Regions from separate parts of the Neobacillus niacini genome, predicted to be linked through region 4. Evidence: predicted binding sites of a transcription regulator. Region 4 holds the regulator's gene; each other region holds the start of a gene.
The links. The regulator Rex, encoded in region 4, represses fermentation and respiration genes when NADH is low (regulators of the CRP and FNR family bind a similar motif). The targets are predictions, from matches to a motif close to TTGTGAAATATTTCACAA.
Positions count from the first base shown of each region.

Region 1 (5,255 bases), 2.7 Mb from region 4:
GATTTATTGTATGATGCTGTTTTTAGTTCTTTTGTTCTCGATCATAACGGGGTGGGGCCGCCAATTTGAAGGCGCAGAAGGGAAACCTGTTAGCAATAAGCAAGAACCTACAAACCAAAGTGCTGTAATGTAAAGGGGAATCACAGCATCTTATCTGGTGCATTTGTTTAATATATAAGCAAAAAAAATCCAGGGAAAGCCAATGACTTTTCCTGGATTTTTTTCCTTCACCCCCATCGGGAAGGGGCCAATTATTAAACTAATGCACTTTCCTGAATTTCAATTGAGCTGTTCATGAACAGTTCCAAGTCATCTTTAGTATTTGAAATGCCGCCTACACCAAAATTCTCAATTAAGAAGTTCGTGACGTTTGGTGATAAGAAAGCTGGTAATGTTGGTCCAACGTGAATATTTTTCACACCCAAGTAAAGTAAAGATAAGAAAACGATAACCGCTTTTTGCTCATACCATGCAATATTGTAAGATAACGGTAATTCATTTACACTTTCTAATCCGAATGCATCTTTCAATTTTAATGCAGTCATGACTAGAGAGTAAGAATCGTTACATTGACCGGCATCAAGGACTCTTGGGATTCCGTTGATATCACCTAAATCTAGCTTATTGTATCGATATTTTGCACAACCGGCTGTTAAAATGATCGTATCTTTTGGAAGCTCTTCAGCAAACTCTTTATAATACGTTCTGCTCTTATGGCGGCCATCACAGCCAGCCATGACAAAGAATCGTTTAATATCACCCTGTTTCACAGCTTCTACAACTTGATCAGCTACTTGAGCCACTTGATTATGCGCAAATCCACCAACAATTTCACCTTTTTCAATTTCTACTGGTGGTTGGCACTTCTTTGCATGCTCAATCATAACGGAGAAATCTTTTATACCATCTTCATTTTTAGGAATATAGGTTACACCTTCAACAGCAGTAGCCCCAGTTGTATACATTCTTCCTTTATAAGATTCCTTTGGTGGCACGATACAGTTCGTCGTCATTAAAATCGGACCGTTAAAGCTCTCGAATTCACGCGTTTGTTCCCACCATGCATTTCCGTAATTACCGACAAAGTGATCATATTTTTTGAAGGCTGGATAATAGTTTGCCGAAAGCATTTCACTATGTGTATACACATCTACTCCGGTCCCTTCCGTTTGCTTTAATAACTCTTCCATATCTTTCAGGTCATGACCACTGATTAAAATCCCTGGATTTTGACGTACACCAATGTTTACTTTCGTCATTTCAGGATGGCCATACGTTGATGTATTGGCTGTATCTAAAAGCTCCATAGCATGAACGCCGTACTTTCCACATTCCATTGCAAGGTCAATCAATTGTTCCATACTCACTGAATCATCTGTGATCATTACAAGTGCTTTTTGCATAAACGCGTCTAGCTCATCATTTTCATAGCTAAGATTTGCCGCATGTTTTAAATAGGCAGCCATACCTTTCAACCCGTAAGTCACTAACTCTCTTAATGAACGAATATCTTCATCTCTTGTAGCTAAAATACTAACTTCTTGAGAAGCAGATTTCATTTCAAGCTGAAAATTAGTTTCACCATTCCAAGTGACAAAATCGCTATGGTTGTCTAACGTGTACCCTGCATTTATGATTGCCGTTTTAATTTCTTCGCGAAGCATTAATCCTTCTCTTACTGTATTCAAAAATTCATGTTTATCCCAATTTGCATTTGTAATGGTCATAAAAAGACCATTTACGATAAACTGATTTGTTTTCTTTTGATTAATTCCGATTTCACGAGCGATTGTATTTACAATCGCTACTCCCTTAATCGTGTAAATCAATAAATCTTGCATATTTGCTAAATCATCTTTTTTTCCACATACTCCAACAACCGTACAACCTGTGCCTTTTGCAGTTTCTTGACATTGAAAACAAAACATACTCATTTATTTTTCCTCCAGTGGTGATTTTCAATTTCTAATTCTTCTACAACAAACACTTTATCTTCGTTAGTTTGAATTTTTGAATAAGTATCATAAGAAATTAACGATATAATCAACTTGTTTACATGGCTATTATAATTTGTTTATTTTGAATTTGGAGCGTTCCAGAAACAGTTCACAAACACGTCAAAAAGATTTGAACATTCCGTGAAGAGAACAAATTTCTAGGATGATATCATTTTTCTAAACCAAAGACGAGGGAGTAAAACTGTTAAACGATCTCCCAGCGAATCCGGGATGGTGGAAGCCGGACAGATGACATAACAGCAAATGGGCCTCAGAGGGCGAAGTAAACGATCATTGATTTAGTAGCTTAGATGCAGAGCCAGCGTTAAAGGGCTAAGAGTGTGTAAGTACTCAATTGAGTGGGTATGTTGATACATATCAAACAAGTTGGTACCGCAGGTTAACACTTGTCCTTGAATTTTTATTTGAGGGTAGGTGTTTTTTTATATTTTCATAACGGATTTTTGATTCACTGTGTTTTTAATATAGACGGAAGATTTCCGACTAAATTGAAAAAATGCCATATTTCTTCATAAATAAAGGAAGGTTTTCCGGTTAACTGCTTGAAATCCTTTGATTCAGTCATATTTAGAGCAGTTAACGGGAATCTCTCCGCTTATATCAGCTTCAAAAGCCACCACTTTATACATTAGCCGGAAATTCTCCGCCTTTGAATAGTCATCGTTACAAAGAAATTCACTCATGAATATTAATAACAGATGCGGAAAGGAAAAATGCTAGGAATGATGATAAATTTGCGCTCAATTAGCTATAAAAGGGATGAATACAAGTTCAGCCTTCTTTATCAAATGTCAACATATGCAATCTTTACCAAATTTACACTAATAATTTACATTGCATAAACACGGAATTAAAACTTCCCTGTTACTCTTTTTATAGATTTACTTTGCTATTATATTTCTATAAAGGGATGTGGAGATTTAATTATGAGTAATTATGATTTGCAAAAGGGATTAGACAGACGACGCTTTATCAAAATTGGCGGGTTGAGTACATTGGCATTAACACTAGGGACAGCGGGTATTCCGGCTAATATGTTCACAGATAAGGTACATGCCGCAGCAAATGAGGAGTTCAAGCTTCAATTCAAACCAGACGGAAAATTTAAAATTGTTCAGTTTAACGATACTCAAGATGATGAAAACATTGACCGTCGTACGATCGAGTTAATGGAAAAAGTCCTTGATACTGAAAAACCAGATTTTGTTGTCCTAAACGGCGACAACATTACAGGTGGCTGTGATACACCTCTTGAGATGAAACAAGCAATAAATAATGTGGCACAACCGATGGAGCAGAGAGGGATAAAGTGGGCGATTACATATGGAAATCATGATGAGGACTCTACTCCAAAAAGTGGTCTTAATGAAGAGGACATGCTCCAAATTTACATGTCTTACAAATACAATTTGAACAAGCCGAGTGTAAAAGATATTACGGGTACAGGAAATATGAATCTCCTTATCAAAAATTCCAAAGGTACGGACGCAGCTTTTAATCTTTGGTTGCTTGACAGTGGAAGATATGCTCCTACTACTATTGCTGGTCAAGACTTTAAGGGATATCCAACTTGGGACTGGCTACGTTTTAACCAAGTAAGCTGGTATAACGAAACCTCTAAAAAATTAGAACAGCAATGGGGTCACAAGGTTCCTTCGCTTGTATTTATTCATATTCCACTTTGGGAACATCGATATATGTGGTTTGCGAGTGTTGATAGTAGAACGGACGAAAACCACGCTAATGCTGTCAACAAGCATAATATTGTCGGAGAAAGAAATGAAGAAGAATGTCCAGGGCCAGTTAATAGCGGTATGTTCTCAGCTATGCTTGAGAGGGGAGATGTAAAAGGGGTTTTCTGCGGCCATGATCATGTAAACACCTACATGGGTAACTATTATGGCATCCTGCTTGGTTATGCCGGAAATACCGGGTTTGGTACATATGGTCTTCCGGGGGTAGATCGAAACAGATTACGCGGTGCAAGGGTTTTTAATTTGGATGAAAATACTGCAGATGTGCTAGTAGAAACACATATGGTGTTTGCAAAGGACTATGGTATCGATCTGACAGCCAATGACCAGAGCATTTCTCCAGGCCCAATCGATGAAAGCAAAAAGAAAGAAAAAGTAGTTAAATAGATTGACTTAAAACGGGTGGTAACAGTTACCACCTGTTTATTTTCGAGGTGACACAATACCGGAGAGGGAAGGTAAGCAGCCAAGACTTCCTAATTTTTTGCTCGATGGTGTTTCAAAAAGATTAACAGCAAAAGTAAACCCCTTTGATTTTATCCATCATAGGGGTTTTGCTTTGGTTTGTCGTAGAAATAATTACATTACTGTTCTTCATCAAGGCGACAGATTACCCAAAATGGAGTATTCTGCCTATTTTGTAAATTACACTTGACTTGATGTATAGTTTACTTTACATTTAGTATAACAAGTTTAACTTCTTGTAAAAATAATCATACATGGAGAGGTGAATCATGACGTATCAAGAAAAGAAAAGTATCGTTTCGGTAGTTAGTGCTATTCTCATTTTTGTTTCGTATTGTTTGTACATGTACCCGCGGTATCCAGGAGGAGAGGGTGTGGAGCCGAGTGAGGTTTTTCATTATTGGGGATCCTTTGTCCTGTATCTGACACTATTTTCTATCGTCGCACATATCATCATCAGCATTATTTTTAACATTGTATTTAGACTGACAACCAATGAAAAAGAACCAGCATTTGCGGATGAATTAGATAAGTTAATCGACCTGAAAGCGTTCAGAAATTCATTTTTTGTGTTTGTTGGTGGTTTTCTTTTTGCAATGGGATCGCTGGTCTTTAATCAGCCGTTACATGTGATGTTTATTATTCTGATTTCTGCGGGTTTCATCTCAGATGTCACTGGTTCGGTTACTAAACTTTATCATTATCGGAGAGGAGTGTAAGAATGGGTAAAAATCTTGTCGGCAATCACATCCGTAAATTACGATTTAACCATGATGAAATGACACAGCAGCAGTTGGCTGACAAGGTGGGAGTAACGAGGCAAACCATCGTAGCTCTTGAAAAAGGAAACTACTCCCCATCACTGGAACTCGCTTTTCGCATCGCTCATGCCTTTAACTTACCATTGGAAGAAGTATTCTTTTATGGGGATCACACAAAGCAGTAAGAACGATCAATGCTAAACGTTTTTGAATTTATTACGTGAGGGGATAGAAAAATGAATTCAAACAGAAAAACT
Region 1 is NZ_CP183883.1:3,902,017-3,907,271, reverse strand. Features, by position in the region: gene ACN6MT_RS19315 (Na+/H+ antiporter NhaC family protein) at 1-133, shown strand, start outside; gene hcp (hydroxylamine reductase) at 255-1,934, opposite strand; gene ACN6MT_RS19305 (metallophosphoesterase family protein) at 2,945-4,159, shown strand; gene ACN6MT_RS19300 (hypothetical protein) at 4,507-4,956, shown strand; gene ACN6MT_RS19295 (helix-turn-helix transcriptional regulator) at 4,959-5,183, shown strand; gene ACN6MT_RS19290 (DUF4386 domain-containing protein) at 5,235-5,255, shown strand, end outside.
Region 1: hcp (hydroxylamine reductase) is a predicted target of Rex. The motif match lies at 2,095-2,112, and genes of this name have one in related genera.

Region 2 (5,255 bases), 2.9 Mb from region 4:
AGTGTCGTATCAATTGAAAAAAGGGATTAAATTGTTTGCATTAAATTCAAATCAAAGCTTGGCAAAGGAAATAGCTAAGCATTTAGGTTGTGAGGTCGGGAGGAGCTCGGTCACTCAATTTAGTGATGGAGAAATTCAGGTGAATATAGAAGAAAGTGTGCGCGGCTCCGACGTTTATGTCGTGCAATCCACCTCGCACCCGAATAATGACCATATCATGGAGCTGCTCATTATGATAGACGCGTTAAAAAGAGCATCAGCGAAAATGATTAATGTAGTTATTCCTTATTACAGCTATGCACGCCAGGATCGAAAAGCAAGATCACGCGAGCCAATTACTGCCAAATTAATTGCGAATCTCCTTGAAAAATCAGGTGCTACCAGGATCCTCACGATGGATTTTCATTCACCGCAGGTCCAGGGATTTTTTGATATTCCTGTAGATCATTTAATTGGAATCCCAATTCTTTCAGAGTACTTTGAGAGAAAGGGACTTGAGGATGTGGTTGTCGTTGCCCCGCATAACGGTGCTGTTGGAAGAGCGAGGAAAATGGCCAAGTACTTAAATGCCCCGATTGCCCTCATTGATCGACGTCGACCTGAACCTAATGTTTCTGAAGTTTTGGAGATCATTGGAAACGTTGAAGGGAAAAATGCCATTATTGTTGATGACTTAATTAATACTGCAGCTACGCAGACTTTTGCAGCCAAAGCATTAGTTGAGCATGGGGCAAAGACAGTTTTTGCTTGCTGTACACATGCTGTTCTCTCACAATCTGCTGTTGAAAACATTGAATCATCAGCAATTGAAGAATTAGTGATAACGAACACGATTGAACAGACTGAAGAAAAGAGAATTAATAAAATTACGATGCTTTCTGTGGCTCCATTACTAGCAGACGCTATTGACCGAATTCATAATGAAAGAGCAGTAAGTCCTTTATTTGAATAAGCAAATGAAAGAGTCGTGATAATCACGGCTCTTTTACTATCTCTTCAATCAAGAACCGAAGTTTATAGTCTAATTTTTTTATCTAATATTCCTGTTTTTTTAGCCCCTTCAATGACAGTGTATTCGTTCTTTTTATAAGAAAACCAATAAGCCATTCCAATAAAGAGTGCTCCGCCGACTGCATTACCTAAGAAAACAGGAACAAAGTTACCTAAATAATCCATCCATGTGAGGTGTCCAGCAAATATCGCTGCTGGTATGACAAACATGTTGGCAACCACGTGTTGGAATCCGATTGCAACAAAAGCCATGGTCGGGAACCAAATTCCTGCAATTTTACCAATCATGTCTTCGCTGCCATACGATAACCATACGGCTGCAGCCACAAGCCAATTGCACCCGATACCAGAGACAAAAGCTTGAAGAAACGTAGCATTTATTTTATGTTCAGCAATATGAATCGTACTCTCTAAGTATTCGCCAGTTTCTGTTAATCCAACGATATGTCCGAAGAAATAAGCAACGAAGATAGCACCGAGAAAATTGCTTATCGTGATGAGCAGCCAGTTAAGCAAAACTTGGTTTGTTTTTATTTTATTAGCAAATTTTGCTAATGGAACGACCATCATATTTCCTGTTAGAAGTTCTCCACCTGCGATTAAAGTCAGAATCAGTCCGATTGGAAAGACAGAGGCACCTAAAATCGCGCTAAGTCCGGTTAAACTTTCGGATAAGGGAGCGGTGACGCGGATATATAAAAGGAATCCTAACGAAATAAATGCACCTGCCTGGAACCCTAATAGTATGGTTGTTAGTAATGGGTAACTTGTCTTTTTAATTCCATTTTTAATTGATATTTCTAGAATTTGATCGGGTTTATGTAATGACATGATTAGATTTCCTTCTTTCTTATTGCTCGGATTGTGAAGTGCATCACATATGATTCGCCTTTATTTTAACGCAATAGAGCATAAGATGCTGTGAACATTTCATTAACTTTATAATTTATGGAAGACTTGTCTACACCTTTCTGAACCAGGTGCGTAAGCTAGTAACATAAGAGTTTCAGAAAGGAGTGGAAATAAGATTCATAGGCTCAAGATAGCGATCATAACTCCAGGTGTTTATCCAATCCCTGGTAATAAATCCAGTTCTGTTGAGTTAGTTGTACAAAAAACATCCAATCTTCTACAAAAAGATGTAGATGTAATTATATTTGGAAAAAAGACTAAAAACCAATCCTTCATTGAAAGACAGGGGAATATAACCTATTATCGGTTTCAATTTAATAACAAAACCTATATTCATGAAGTAATTGAACAGCTGCAACAAGATAAGCCTGATATTATTCAAATTGAGAATCGTCCTAGATTTGTAAAATTCATTCGTAAGGCAATTCCTGATGCTAAAATTATCCTTTTTCTGCATTCAGTAACATTTATCTCCCCTCCATACATGAAAGATCACCTGCTTTTAAATTATCTAAATCAAACAAATGCTATTGTTGTAAATAGTCAATTTTTAAGAAATTATTTAATAGAAAAAACAAATGGAAATGCAAATAAAATATATGTTAATCATTTGGGAGTGAACACCGACCAGTTTAAACCTAAGTGGCAGCTAGATAGTTCCACAACATTAGAAATTCTAAGAAAAAATCTAGGTTTATCAAATAATAAAGTTTTACTTTATGTAGGCAGATTGGTTGAAATAAAAGGGGTGCATCATATTTTAGAAGCAATGCCGGATCTCATTAAAGCTGACCCTTCTATACGACTGATCATTGCAGGAAGCCCAATTGAACAAAAAGTATATTCTGACCATTTAAGAAATCTGGCTGAAAGTGTAAAGGACTACGTTGTTTTTACTTCATTTGTACCGAATGATAAGGTTCAGGAATTGTTTCAACTATCAGATTTACTAGTAGTTCCTTCTGCCCAAAATGAAGCTTTTGGACTTGTAAATTTAGAAGCGATGTCAACCGGTACCCCTGTTATTGCTACAAGATCCGGCGGTATGCCTGAAATTATTGACCATGGAATAACCGGATTGTTAATAGATCCTTCTAATGTACGTGAAGAATTGACCAAACACATACTTAACTTGCTATCCGATCCCAGAAAGATACAGCAAATGGGTAAGGAAAGTGTCATGCGGGTTAGAAACAATTTTACCTGGCAACATACGGCTGATAGACAGTTAATGATTTACCGGCTATTGCTGGAAGGATAAAATGAAAAATTAAATGTCACAGGCATTGTTTGTCTGTGACTTTCTTTCTTACTTTTAACGTCAATCCTTTTATGTCTTATATATAAAAAACCAAGAAACATACCAGTTGGCTTCTAACTTGTATGTTTCTTGGTTTAATTGTGGCCGTTTTAAATCTTTGGTCCGCCAGTGTCATCTTTTTTTGACATTTGTTCAGGATGTCTCCTATAGTAATAAAGAACTTCGGGGAGGTTGTTTGCCTTAACACCATTCTTAATACATTTTTGAAGAAATTCAAAATCTGCTTCCTTACCTAATCTTCTCGTAAAGCCGCCAAGCCGGTCAAAAACGGATCCCCGGAAAAGGGTTGTCCCGTGGCAAATACAATGTCCTCCGCGTTTATATACTTTATAAATTTCTTCATTGAATTTAATCCACCTTACAGGACGACGTAAGCCTATAAGTTTCCCATTTTTGTAATCGAAGAATGAGGAAAATAGTGTTCCTACAAGCTCATATTGCGGATTTGCGATTAAATAGCTGACCTGTTTTTCAATCCTCTCTGAATGTGAAATGTCATCTGAATCCTGAATGGCGATAAATTCACCCTTGCTGAGGAACATTCCCAAGGTTAAAGGCCCTGCATATCCAACGTTCCTTGGCAGTGATATCGAGATGATGCGATCTTTCATTTCTGGTCTTTTTTCTACAGCTTCCCTTTTAAACTCATTAAATATCTGTAATGTATTATCGGTGGAACAATCGTCTACTAATATAATTTCTATATCCCTATAAGTTTGGGCCAATATACTCTCTAAACAATCCTTAATATATTTTTCCCTATTAAAACTAGTGATAATGATACTGACCAAATTCTTTTCTCTTGTGATCAATTCAATCATCTCCATTTTTTTTCGATCTAGCTTCTATGAGTTCTTGTTGATAGCTATCAATGGTTTCCTGCATTCCTCTATCTAGTGAATACCTAGGCATCCAGTGAAGTTCGCTTATCGCTTTCGTATTATCCAGCCTGCTTTGTCTAATGTCCCCGTCGCGCTGAGGTTTAATGAGTGGGGTCAAATTACTGTTTACCATTTTTAACATTGAAGCTAATAATTGATTTATTTTCGTTTCCGTATTGGTACTGAGATTATAGGTGTGATTCTTTCCATAATGAAGAGCGCTATAGATCCCATCTGCTACATCCTTTACAAAGACGAAATCTCTTGTCTGCTCACCACCATAAATAATGGGAGCGTTCTCTTGAAAAATAGAATTTAAGAATATTGAAATTACTCCCGCTTCACCATGTGTGTTTTGACCTGGTCCATATACATTTGCAAATCTTAAAATACTATGGTTTAAACCAAAATGCTTAGCATATAACTTGATATATTGTTCTGAAGTCAGTTTCGAAAGGGAATAAAACGAAATAGGTTGTTGTGGATGATTTTCATCAATTGGAAGATATGCTGGTTCACCATAGACGGCGGCAGATGACGCAAAAATAAACTTTTTAACATTATATTTAACGCAATTTTGAAGGAGATTAATGGTTCCAGCAATATTTGCTAGACAATCTGCTAAAGGGTTTTTCATAGAGACTTGTACGGATACTTGTGCTGCAAGATGAACGACGTAATCAGGTTTCTCAATAGCAAATATATTTTCTATGGTTGAATCCTCAATGTCGGCCTCATAAAATGCTGCAGATTTTGGGATTCGTTTTTTGATTCCGCTTGTTAAATTATCTACAATAACAACATCTTTTTGTTCTTTTATTAATTTTTCAACCAAATGGAGTCCAATAAAGCCTGCGCCACCTGTAATTAATACCTTCATTTATCATTCACTGCCCATTCTGTTATTATCGTTTTCATTCGCTGTTTCTATAAGAATGCAATATTATCATATTAAAATTTCCTTTTTTTGTTTGTGTACCTGTACCGGAAATAAATAATTTACGATATTGAGCCGTCTTAAAGGAAATGAAGAATTAAGTCACATACTTATTATGAAAAGAGAACCTGTCTCAAAATTTCACATATAATAATAAAGATATTGACAAGGACGGGGGAGTGGATATGATTTC
Region 2 is NZ_CP183883.1:3,530,787-3,536,041, forward strand. Features, by position in the region: gene ACN6MT_RS17435 (ribose-phosphate diphosphokinase) at 2-952, shown strand; gene ACN6MT_RS17440 (formate/nitrite transporter family protein) at 1,015-1,842, opposite strand; partial or broken gene ACN6MT_RS17445 (glycosyltransferase family 1 protein) at 2,165-2,494, shown strand; gene ACN6MT_RS17450 (glycosyltransferase family 4 protein) at 2,540-3,184, shown strand; gene ACN6MT_RS17455 (glycosyltransferase family 2 protein) at 3,334-4,056, opposite strand; gene ACN6MT_RS17460 (NAD-dependent epimerase/dehydratase family protein) at 4,058-5,005, opposite strand; gene ACN6MT_RS17465 (glycosyltransferase) at 5,248-5,255, shown strand, end outside.
Region 2: ACN6MT_RS17440 (formate/nitrite transporter family protein) is a predicted target of Rex. The motif match lies at 1,874-1,891, and genes of this name have one in related genera.

Region 3 (5,255 bases), 2.3 Mb from region 4:
CGGTGTCCTCCAATTTGTTGGAACTGTTATTATCTTGTTATCAGTTATTCTGGTAAACTTGCCGAAAACAACCTTAAAAATTCAACAAAAAAAGGCTTCACTATAAATGAAGCCTTTTTGGCATTTTTACCAAGAACCCCATGTTTTAAATCCTGGTGATCCTGGAGGTGCATTTTGAATCATATCGATAAATGGTATAGTGTAAGCGAAAAGGATAAGTAAAGCTGTAATACCCAGCCATAATTTCCAGTTTTCAAATATCATTGGTGCTTTTTCTTCTAAATTCTCTGCTTCACCTACAGGGAATTCTTCTTCTCCTTTAGGTGCAAAGAAAGCAAGATTAACAAAAATAATAAGCATTAAAATGATTCCAAGGAATAGAATAGAGCCACCAACTGCTTGTGCAATTTGGTAAGGAATCCATTCAGCTGCTTGCGCTGAATCGCCGTATGTTGAGAAGGCTGAACGTCTAGGACCGCCAAGAAGACCTTGGAAATGCATAGCACCTGACATAAAGGCCATTCCGATAAACCAAACCCAACCTTGAATAATTGCTAATTTGTTCATTGCTTTCGTTAACTTACGTCCAGTCAAGTGCGGAACAAGCCAAAAAGTAATTCCAAAGAATGTTAACACAACAGAGGTTGCCGCAGTTAAATGGAAATGCCCTGTTACCCAAATAGTATTATGAACCACTTGGTTCATTTGGTTGGAAGCATTGATGATACCGCCTGCACCAGCAGGGATAAAGCTTGCCATTCCAATGAATGGAACTGTAAAACGAGCGTCTTTCCAAGGTAAAACTTTGAACCAGCCAAACAGTCCAGTGGCCCCTTTAGAACGACCATATCTTTCAAACGTTGCAAATAAAGAAAATGCTGTCATTAATGACGGGATGATAACCATGAACGTTAAAACTACCTGTAAAAATTTCCACGCTGGATCAATACCAGGCTCAGTTAGTTGATGGTGAAAACCAACTGGAATGGAAAATAGTAAAAACAGTATAAAAGATAAACGTGCTAAAGAATCTGAGAAAATTTTACCGCCAATAATTTTTGGTATAATCGCATACCAGCACATATAAGCAGGAAGTAACCAGAAATACACGAGCGGGTGCCCGAAATACCAGAACAATGTACGGCTGACAAGGACATCAACGGTATCTACCAAGCCAAGTGACCATGGAAGTAACTGGAATAATACGGTTGACGCGACACCTAGTGTTGCAACAATCCACATTACTGTATTTATAATAGCCATAAAGCTTAACAATGGACTAGGTTTACCTGGGTTTTCTTTACGCCATCTTGCATAAGTCATAATTTGGGCAGCACCATCAAGCCAGCTGCCAACAACCACAAATGTCATACCTAAGTAGAAAATCCAATGTGCTTTTAATGGTGCATAGAAAGTGTAAAGAACAGAAGCTTCTTTCAGTAAAACCATTGTTGCCGCCATAATTGTTCCAACCGTCATTACCCAAAATCCAATCCAGCCAATCCGGCGTGCTGCTGGTGAATGAGTACCTGCTGTACGGCTGACAGCAGCATATTGGAATCCCATTATAAAGAACGTGGTTAAAACAAGACCCATTAAAACGCCATGTACAGTTAAAACTTGATAATAATCAATACCCCATGGAAGTTCAAATTTACCAGAGCGGACAAGGGTTTGCAGTAATCCCATTAGCCCGCCTAAAGCTAAAGCGATAAAGGCAACATAAAAGTGTGCCATCGCAAGCTTTCCATCACGTGGATCAACTTTTAATTTTGTTGTTTGGCTGCTCATTATTTAACCACCTTTATCTTAGAACTCATTAAGTGGTGACCTGTACCACAGTACTCATTACATACCACTAAGTATTCGCCCTCTTTATCGAATGTTGTGACAATCTCGTTAACATAACCTGGTTCAAGCATCATATTGATATTTGTTCCAGCTACTTGAAAACCATGTACAACGTCTTTTGTTGTCGCAATAACTTTTACTTTCGCTCCAAGAGGCACTTCTACTTCGCCAGGATTGTAGAAGAAGGCAGAAGCGACATACACTAATTCATAGTCCCATTCTTTTCCTTCGACCTTGTTTAATCCCGGCTTATCAAATGGAGCCTGGGTATCAACTTTTTTTGGATCAATAGTAGTTAAGCAGCTTGGCGGCTTGTTTCCTAAATAAAAAGCGCTTACGCCTACTACAGATAAGAAAACCACTAGTGCGCCTATACCGAATATAAGCCAAATTTTTTCAAACTTATGCATATGCATGGTTTTTTCCCCTTTCCCTCTCTAAAAACGGTCTAAAAATAAGAAGTACACACTTACCCAAGTGACAACTAAAAAGATTCCCAAAAAGAAAACGGACGCTAATGTCCCTTTAAGAGAAGAGCTGTCTTCAATTTCTGTTTTTTTGTTTGTTTTCAATTCCGCTTTCGCCATCCCCCAAGACTCCCTTCAGAATAGTTAAATAAAAATAATAAGTTCTCTTTCATAATACAAAACAATTGTGAAGATAAAATAACAAAATTGACAGTTCACAAAATGTTCATTCCTTAGATAAGTACTATGTTAATAGTAATAAATTGATATAACAGTGATTTATATCACAATAATAGGATTGAACTTGTGGCTAATTTGTGAACTATCACATATTACCTGTGATAAAAGTAATTGATTATCTCTGTTATGATCTAAAAAGCCTGTTTTATCAATAGTTGTCACAAATTTGAAACTTTTTCATAGAATAATTATAGATGTATCTAAATTTTGAGAAGCGAGCGTGTTACGAATGGAAAAATATTATTGTGAACCATGCCGTCTCCTCTATGACCAAATTGAATATTGTAAAGTCTGTGGATCCTTAGCAGACAAAAAGATTAAAATTGAGGTTCAAGCTCAATCAGAGAAACAGTAAAAGCTGATAAAGCGCCGTAATCAGGTGCTTTTTATTTATTGGAGTAATGGCCATTCAAGGCTTTTAAGAAAATTGGAAATGTTTTCGTAATGATTTAGCTGCAGCATTTCAGTTATAATCAAAGAGCACAACAACAACAACCTTCAAAACGTTGGCTTCCCTCAAGCAGGGAAGCTTTTTTTTGTACATATATCTCCTTATTTTGGAAAAAATACCATTACCTACAATCAAGGAGATTAAACGAATGCCAACGATTCTTTCAGTAGCAGAAGCAGTTCCGGAGTTTGTAATTAAACAAGAGCAAGCGATTGACTTTGCCAGGGAACTTTTTTCAGAAAAATTTAAGGATATCGAAAGGCTGCTTAAAGCCTTCCAAAATGGTCAAATCGAAAAAAGACACATCGTAAAAGATATTGTCTGGTATAGAGAAGACCATTCATTTGCAGATAAAAACAATGCCTATATTGAATCTGCTGTGACATTGGGAATGCAGGCAATTAAGAAATGCCTTAAAAATGAGACATTCTTAGCTAAAGAAATACATTGTGAAGAAATTGACGCGATATTCTATATTTCAACAACAGGTATGGCAACCCCCAGCATAGAGGCAAGAATCATGAATCGATTACCGTTTCAGGAAAACACCAAAAGAATTCCCATTTGGGGGCTTGGCTGCGCCGGAGGTGCTGCCGGAATATCGCGTGCATTTGAATTTTGCAAAGCCTATCCAGATTCCAAGGTCTTAGTGCTTTCGGTTGAACTCTGCAGTCTAACCTTTCAAAGGAACGACCTTTCTAAGAGTAATTTAATTGGGACCTCACTATTTGCTGATGGGGTTGCATGTGCATTGATTTGTGGTGATGAGGTCAACATTGACGATCTTTGCGCAAAAAAGACGGCTCCAGCGATAATTGAAACTCAATCTACGTTAATGCCGGATTCCTTAGATGTTATGGGATGGGATATACGCGACCAAGGACTATTCGTAGTCTTTTCCAGAGATATCCCAAGTATTATTGAGGAGTGGCTAAAACCTAATGTTAGTAAATTTTTAAATGGGAATGGACTCCAGCTGTCCGATATTGACTATTTTATTGCACATCCTGGAGGAAAAAAAGTCATTGAAGCTTATATTAAATCATTAGGAATACATGATTCGATGACTGACATTTCTCTTGAGGTGCTGAAGCAATTTGGAAACATGTCGTCGGCGACCATCTTGTATGTCCTTAGACGATTTATGGAAAAGGGTGGGGAAGCAGGTGCTTATGGAATGTGCACCGCTCTTGGACCAGGATTTAGTTCAGAGTTGCTTTTACTAAAATGGGGGTAAAGGATGATTCCTTTTTTTATATTTATTTCAGTATTAATTGTTCAACGTTTATTTGAGTTAATGATTGCTAGAAGAAATGAGAAGTGGATGAAGGAACAGGGAGCGTTTGAATTTGGTAGGAGGCATTATCAATTTATCGTGTTGATGCACTCTATGTTTTTTGTTGTTTTACTTTTTGAGAAACTTACTTTTTCTCGTGAGGTTTCTGTTTACTGGCCATTTTTATCATCGGTGTTTGTTTGTGCGCAGCTGATTAGAGTTTGGGCGATTTCTTCACTTGGCCGATATTGGAATACCAAAATTATCGTTTTACCTAATGTTGACGTTGTTAGAAGAGGCCCATATCGGTTTATCAAACATCCGAATTATTTGGTAGTTTCCATTGAACTTTTGGTCGTACCACTGATGTTCGGTGCATATGTGACAGCGTGTCTGTTTACGATATTAAATATACTCTTGCTGTCAATCAGAATACCAGCAGAGGAAAAAGCACTGCGGGAACTCACTCAATACGAAGGAAGTTTTGAAAATTGTAATCGATTTCTACCGAAATTATTAAATAAATATGACAATTAACTTATCTATGTTGAAAATGATTATCAGTTGTGATATCCTAATTTTAAAGAAGAATGAAAATCATTCTCATCACAATCGAGCGGATAGGAAGGTGTCAATATGGCTTTTGCATTTGTAGGTGGAACGGTAATCATATACGCATTTGTCATGAAGCACGTCTTGAAGAATGTAACACATTAACGGTATTTGTTAATAAGCCTAGGTGGTATCCTTGGCTTATTTTTTTTGAAATCTAGTTATGAAAATGAAGAGGGCACCTATATAACCGAGAGTTCTTATAGTGACCGAACCGAACCTGGAAAAAGGGTTAGGGTAACTATGGAGCTTTAATAATGACCGAACCGAAGCTGAAAAAGGGTTAGGGTAACTATAGAGCTCCTATAGTGACCGAAACCAAGTAGAACAAGGGTTTTGGTAACTATGGAGCTCCTAT
Region 3 is NZ_CP183883.1:2,934,006-2,939,260, forward strand. Features, by position in the region: gene ACN6MT_RS14345 (DMT family transporter) at 1-106, shown strand, start outside; gene ACN6MT_RS14350 (b(o/a)3-type cytochrome-c oxidase subunit 1) at 127-1,791, opposite strand; gene ACN6MT_RS14355 (cytochrome c oxidase subunit II) at 1,791-2,267, opposite strand; gene ACN6MT_RS14360 (cytochrome c oxidase subunit 2A) at 2,289-2,438, opposite strand; gene ACN6MT_RS14365 (type III polyketide synthase) at 3,158-4,246, shown strand; gene ACN6MT_RS14370 (isoprenylcysteine carboxyl methyltransferase family protein) at 4,250-4,822, shown strand.
Region 3: ACN6MT_RS14360 (cytochrome c oxidase subunit 2A) is a predicted target of Rex. The motif match lies at 2,634-2,651, and genes of this name have one in related genera.

Region 4 (5,255 bases):
AATCAGTCGAAATAAAGGTGCCTGTCGGTTAATCCACAATTTTTGGGGTTAAGAACCTACATTTTTGTGGATAACCTTTTACAAGAAATATGTGCATTAACTGAATTATGTGGATAAACCACCGTTATTTTGTGGACAATGTGGATAAGTAGAGTTTTTTCTGTGGATAATGTGGAAAAGTGTGAATAGACCCTAAACACTAAGTTTTTTATTGTTAATAAAGTTGTGGAAAAGGTATCATGAGGAGAAAATTGGTGGTTTTTCGCGGAATTTGTCGATTAGTTAGTGAAAATGTAAGATAATTTTTTGCTATGCAAAACGTTAAAATAGGTGAATATAATTAATAAACAATAATGTATTTAAAAGGAGCATAGAATGAAGGCAAAATTAATGCTATTATTAATGGTTTTATTTCTTAGTTTAACTGCCTGCAGCCAAGATTCTAAAACACAAAATGGTAAGGAACCAAATAGAACTGATTCGGGTGAAACAGATCAAGGTGAAAAAGAACCTGATGTAACAGAGGATGAGGAGAAAGACTCAGATGTTACAGTTGAAGAGGATATACAAGAAGAGGAAGAGAATAATCAGTTTGGAAATGATGTATTTAAGGAGGTAAGTGTTTCAACCTTGGAGGATGGCAGTATGTCCCTAAGGGGTAAGGCAAGAGTGTTTGAAGGTGTTTTTCAATATGCTGTTGTCTCTGGCACGGAGATATTGCTTGAAAATAATTATCAAACAGAGGGTGCACCTGCATGGGGGAACTTTGACATTACTATTGATAAGGAGTATTTGACAAAAGAAAAAGTTTCAATTGAGCTATTTGTATATTCAGCAAAGGATGGAGCAAAAACAGACATTTTAACGATTCCAATAAAATAAGGGTTGGATATCTTTATCCAAGCCCTTATTTGGCTATTCAGCCAGTTCAGCCCATTCGTCCATTAACTGTTCAAGCTCTGACTTCGCCTTTTCGTTATTTAAATTGATTTCTAGCACTTTCTCGTGGTCCTGAAATATTTCAGGCGCGCATAACTTTTCATCGTTATCCTGAATAAGTGCCTCCAACTCTTCTATACGTAATTCTATCTCTTCTAATTTTCTCTTACGCTGACGCTCCAGCTTTTTACTTTCTTTATCTTGAAGATACGAATTTTTATCTGGAACTTCGGAAGCGGTCTGTTTTTTTACGACGCTTGCGCTCTCTAAAGCCTTGAGCTCCTCCTCCTCAAGCTTTTTCTCCAAATAATAGTCATAGTCACCTAGATACTCTGTGCTGCTATCCTTACTAAGCTCCAGGACCTTGGTGGCTATTCTATTGATAAAGTATCGATCGTGTGATACAAAAATAATGGTACCAGGGTAGTCGACTAGTGCATTTTCAAGTACCTCTTTACTGTCTAGGTCCAGATGGTTCGTAGGCTCGTCCAATATTAAAACGTTTGCCTTCTCAAGCATTAATTTGGCTAGTGCCAATCTTGCTTTTTCACCGCCGCTTAATGTTGACACTATTTTTAATACATCGTCACCTGAAAACAGGAAGTTACCTAAGACTGTCCGTATTTCTTTTTCATTTTTTAACGCCCATTCATCCCAAAGTTCATTCAGAACCCGCTTATTAGAGGTCAATTCTGCCTGTTCCTGGTCATAGTATCCTATTGCTAGATTTGCACCATATTGAATGGTACCAGCAAGTGCAGGCAGTTTTTTGATGATGGTTTTTAAAAGCGTAGACTTCCCGATACCGTTAGGACCAACTAAGGCAATACTTTCACCACGATAGGCCCGCAATGAAATATTCTCAGATACTTTTTGTCCATCATAACCAACTGCTAAGGAGTCCACACTAAGTACATCATTTCCAGTTTGTTTCTCAATTTCAAAGGAGAAGGTAGCAGACTTCTCATCACCTAAAGGACGGTCCATCAAATCCATTTTCTCCAGTTTTTTACGCCGGCTTTGAGCTCGTTTCGTCGTAGACGCGCGGGCAAGGTTACGCTGGATAAAGTCTTGAAGATTAGCGACCTCCTGCTGCTGCTTCTCATAAAGCTTCAAATCGCGTTCATAATTCGCCGCTTTTTGATCAAGATAGGCGCTGTAGTTACCGATAAATTTTTGAATTTGCTTACGTGAGACTTCATAAACCTGTGTCACAACTTTATCAAGAAAATAGCGGTCGTGTGAAACGATCAATATCGCCCCGTCATAGCCTTGTAAATACTGTTCGAGCCAGGAAAGAGTATCAATATCAAGATGGTTGGTAGGCTCGTCCAGGATTAAAATATCTGGCTTGGTTAAAAGGAGTTTCCCTAAGGCAAGGCGCGTTTTCTGCCCGCCGCTTAAAGAAGAGATCATTACAGTATTATCGTGAAAATTTAATCCGTGCAGGATAGAACGAATATCTGCTTCATACTGATAACCGCCTTGTTCTTTAAATTTCACTTGTAGTTGATCGTATTCATTTAGGATTCTCTCGTATTTGCTTGTGTCCGCTATTGCAGCAGGATCTGACATTTGAACCTCGAGTTGTCGAAGTGACGCTTCCATAGCTCTTAGTGATTCGAATACGGTCAGCATTTCATCCCAAATCGATAAATTTGATTCTAGTCCAGTATTCTGGGCCAAATAGCCAATGCTTACCCCTTTTGGCTTAATAATTTCGCCGCCATCATGTGACAAATGCCCAGCAATAATTTTTAATAATGTCGATTTCCCTGCACCGTTACGCCCGACAAGTGCAACACGGTCCCGAGTTTGTAATTCTAATTTTATATTCGATAAAATAAGGTCTGCACCATAGTATTTTGCTAGTTGATTAACTTGTAATAATATCATTTTTTTCACCTCTATTACTAAAACAAGTGTACCTTATTCCACCAATGTCGGCAATAAAGTGGGATGTCATTGGAGAAAATAAGAAGGAATACTTAAAGAAAAAAATGTAAATTCGTCATCATTCGCTCAAAGTTTCACAGACAAAATGTTAAAAATATAGTATGATTTTGTGGGAGGATACTGTTTATGTCTGAATTTACTCATTTTAACGAAGAAGGAAGAGCGAAAATGGTGGACGTTAGCGATAAGCCAGAAACGGCTCGTACGGCACTTGCTCATTCCAGCATTACGGTTAGTAAAGAAATATATGATAAAATAACAAATAATGAAATGAAAAAAGGCGATGTTCTTGCAGTAGCACAAGTTGCTGCGGTAATGGGGGCAAAGAAAACGTGGGATTTAATCCCGATGTGCCATCCTATACCTTTGACGGGAGTTAATATATCATTCTCATGGGAAAAGGAACACGATGCCGCTTATACATTGAATATTTCAGCTGCTGTCAAAACAAAAGGAAATACAGGTGTTGAAATGGAAGCGTTAACAGCTGCTTCCACATGCGCACTTACTGTTTATGATATGTGTAAAGCAGTAGATAAAGGTATGGTTATTGGAAAAACCTATTTGGTTGAAAAAACTGGTGGGAAAAATGGGGATTTCCACCGAACCGAACAAGTTAGATAAATGAACAACTTTTTATGAGGGGTGGGAGAGTATGAGTAACGAAACAATGAAAATACCACAAGCGACAGCGAAACGGCTGCCCTTATATTATCGATTTTTAAAGAATCTTCACTCTTCAGGTAAACAGAGGGTTTCTTCTGCAGAATTAAGTGAGGCAGTGAAGGTGGATTCAGCAACGATTCGCCGGGATTTTTCTTATTTTGGTGCATTAGGGAAAAAGGGATATGGCTACAATGTCAACTACCTATTAACCTTCTTTCGAAAAACACTGGATCAAGATGAATTAACAAAAGTAGCGTTAATTGGGGTAGGTAATCTTGGAACTGCCTTTCTAAATTATAACTTTTTAAAGAATAATAATACAAAGATAGAATGTGCGTTTGATGTGGATCCGAACAAAATGGGAACGACAATCCGGGATGTACCCGTGTACCATATGGATGAGCTTGAGAAGGTATTAAGCAATGATGATATTCATGTTGCAATCCTGACGGTACCTGCTCCAGTCGCTCAGGTGATTACAGATCGACTTGTAAAATCCAATATTAAAGCGATATTAAATTTTACCCCTGCACGTTTAAATGTTCCTTCATCCATAAGGGTCCATCATATCGATTTGGCCGTCGAATTACAATCACTTATCTACTTCCTGAAACACTACCCAACAGAGGAAATAGAAGAATAAAGGAAAAGCCTTTTCACATGAAAAAGTGAAAAGGCTTTTTAAATGATTATTTTTTTATTTTGTCTTTATACCGATTGTAAAAGAAAATCATTCTTAAACCAGATCCGAAATCGAAAGTCGCTAGAATAACGAGCAGATAACTGAAGAACCCCCATCCGTTTAGGGTGACATCTTCAATTGCAAAATAAGTAAATAAACAGCCGAGCACGATATAAATAATCCCGGAAAACAAGGGTGAACGTCTCATAGAAAGCCTCCGATAAAGTTTTGAATAGCTTCTGCCTCACGAATGATTTCATTAATTTCATCTTTATAAACTGACTGAATAACGACAACTAATGTATTCATCGCAACATGGGCAAAAATCGGTACAAGGATATGTTTTGTTTTTACATAAAGAAATGCAAAAGTGAAGCCCATTGCGGAATAGAGCAGTATATGATGCGGCTCCATGTGGGCTAAGGCAAAAACAACAGAACTGATTAACGCTGAGAAGAAAAAGTTAAGTCGTTTATGGAGAGTACCGAAAATAATTTTTCGAAAAACAATTTCCTCTAATATGGGGCCAATTACCGAACTTACTAAGATGGCCAGCGGAAAGGATTCGATGATGGTAAGAATTTGCTGTGTGTTTTCTGAGCCCATCTCAACCCCGATAAGCCGTTCAATATTTGCAGCGAGAGCTTGTGCGAATAAAGCTAGAAATACCCCAAATACAGCCCAGACGGCGGCAAAGCCAAAGGAACTGCCCCTTTCATTCAATCCTGATTTCTTCATTTCTGTTCTTAAAACGAACAAAATGATGATTAGAGCAAGGGTGAAGCTGAAAATTAACCAGTAGGGAACAACGAGCCCTTGATTCATCCCTAAATAGCCAAATAGGAACATCAGTCCAGGAATTCCTACTAGGCTTGATAACTGCATGGCTATATAGACAATTAAAATAATCCAATATTCCCTTTTCAAATTAATAAATCTCCTTTAGGCAGCTAATGAAAATATTTTACCCTATTCTTCATTCTACTAATAATGGCAGGGTTGTTTCAATTTT
Region 4 is NZ_CP183883.1:586,076-591,330, reverse strand. Features, by position in the region: gene ACN6MT_RS02600 (Gmad2 immunoglobulin-like domain-containing protein) at 376-882, shown strand; gene ACN6MT_RS02595 (ABC-F family ATP-binding cassette domain-containing protein) at 916-2,835, opposite strand; gene moaC (cyclic pyranopterin monophosphate synthase MoaC) at 3,022-3,519, shown strand; gene ACN6MT_RS02585 (redox-sensing transcriptional repressor Rex) at 3,551-4,204, shown strand; gene ACN6MT_RS02580 (YdiK family protein) at 4,251-4,451, opposite strand; gene ACN6MT_RS02575 (CPBP family intramembrane glutamic endopeptidase) at 4,448-5,170, opposite strand.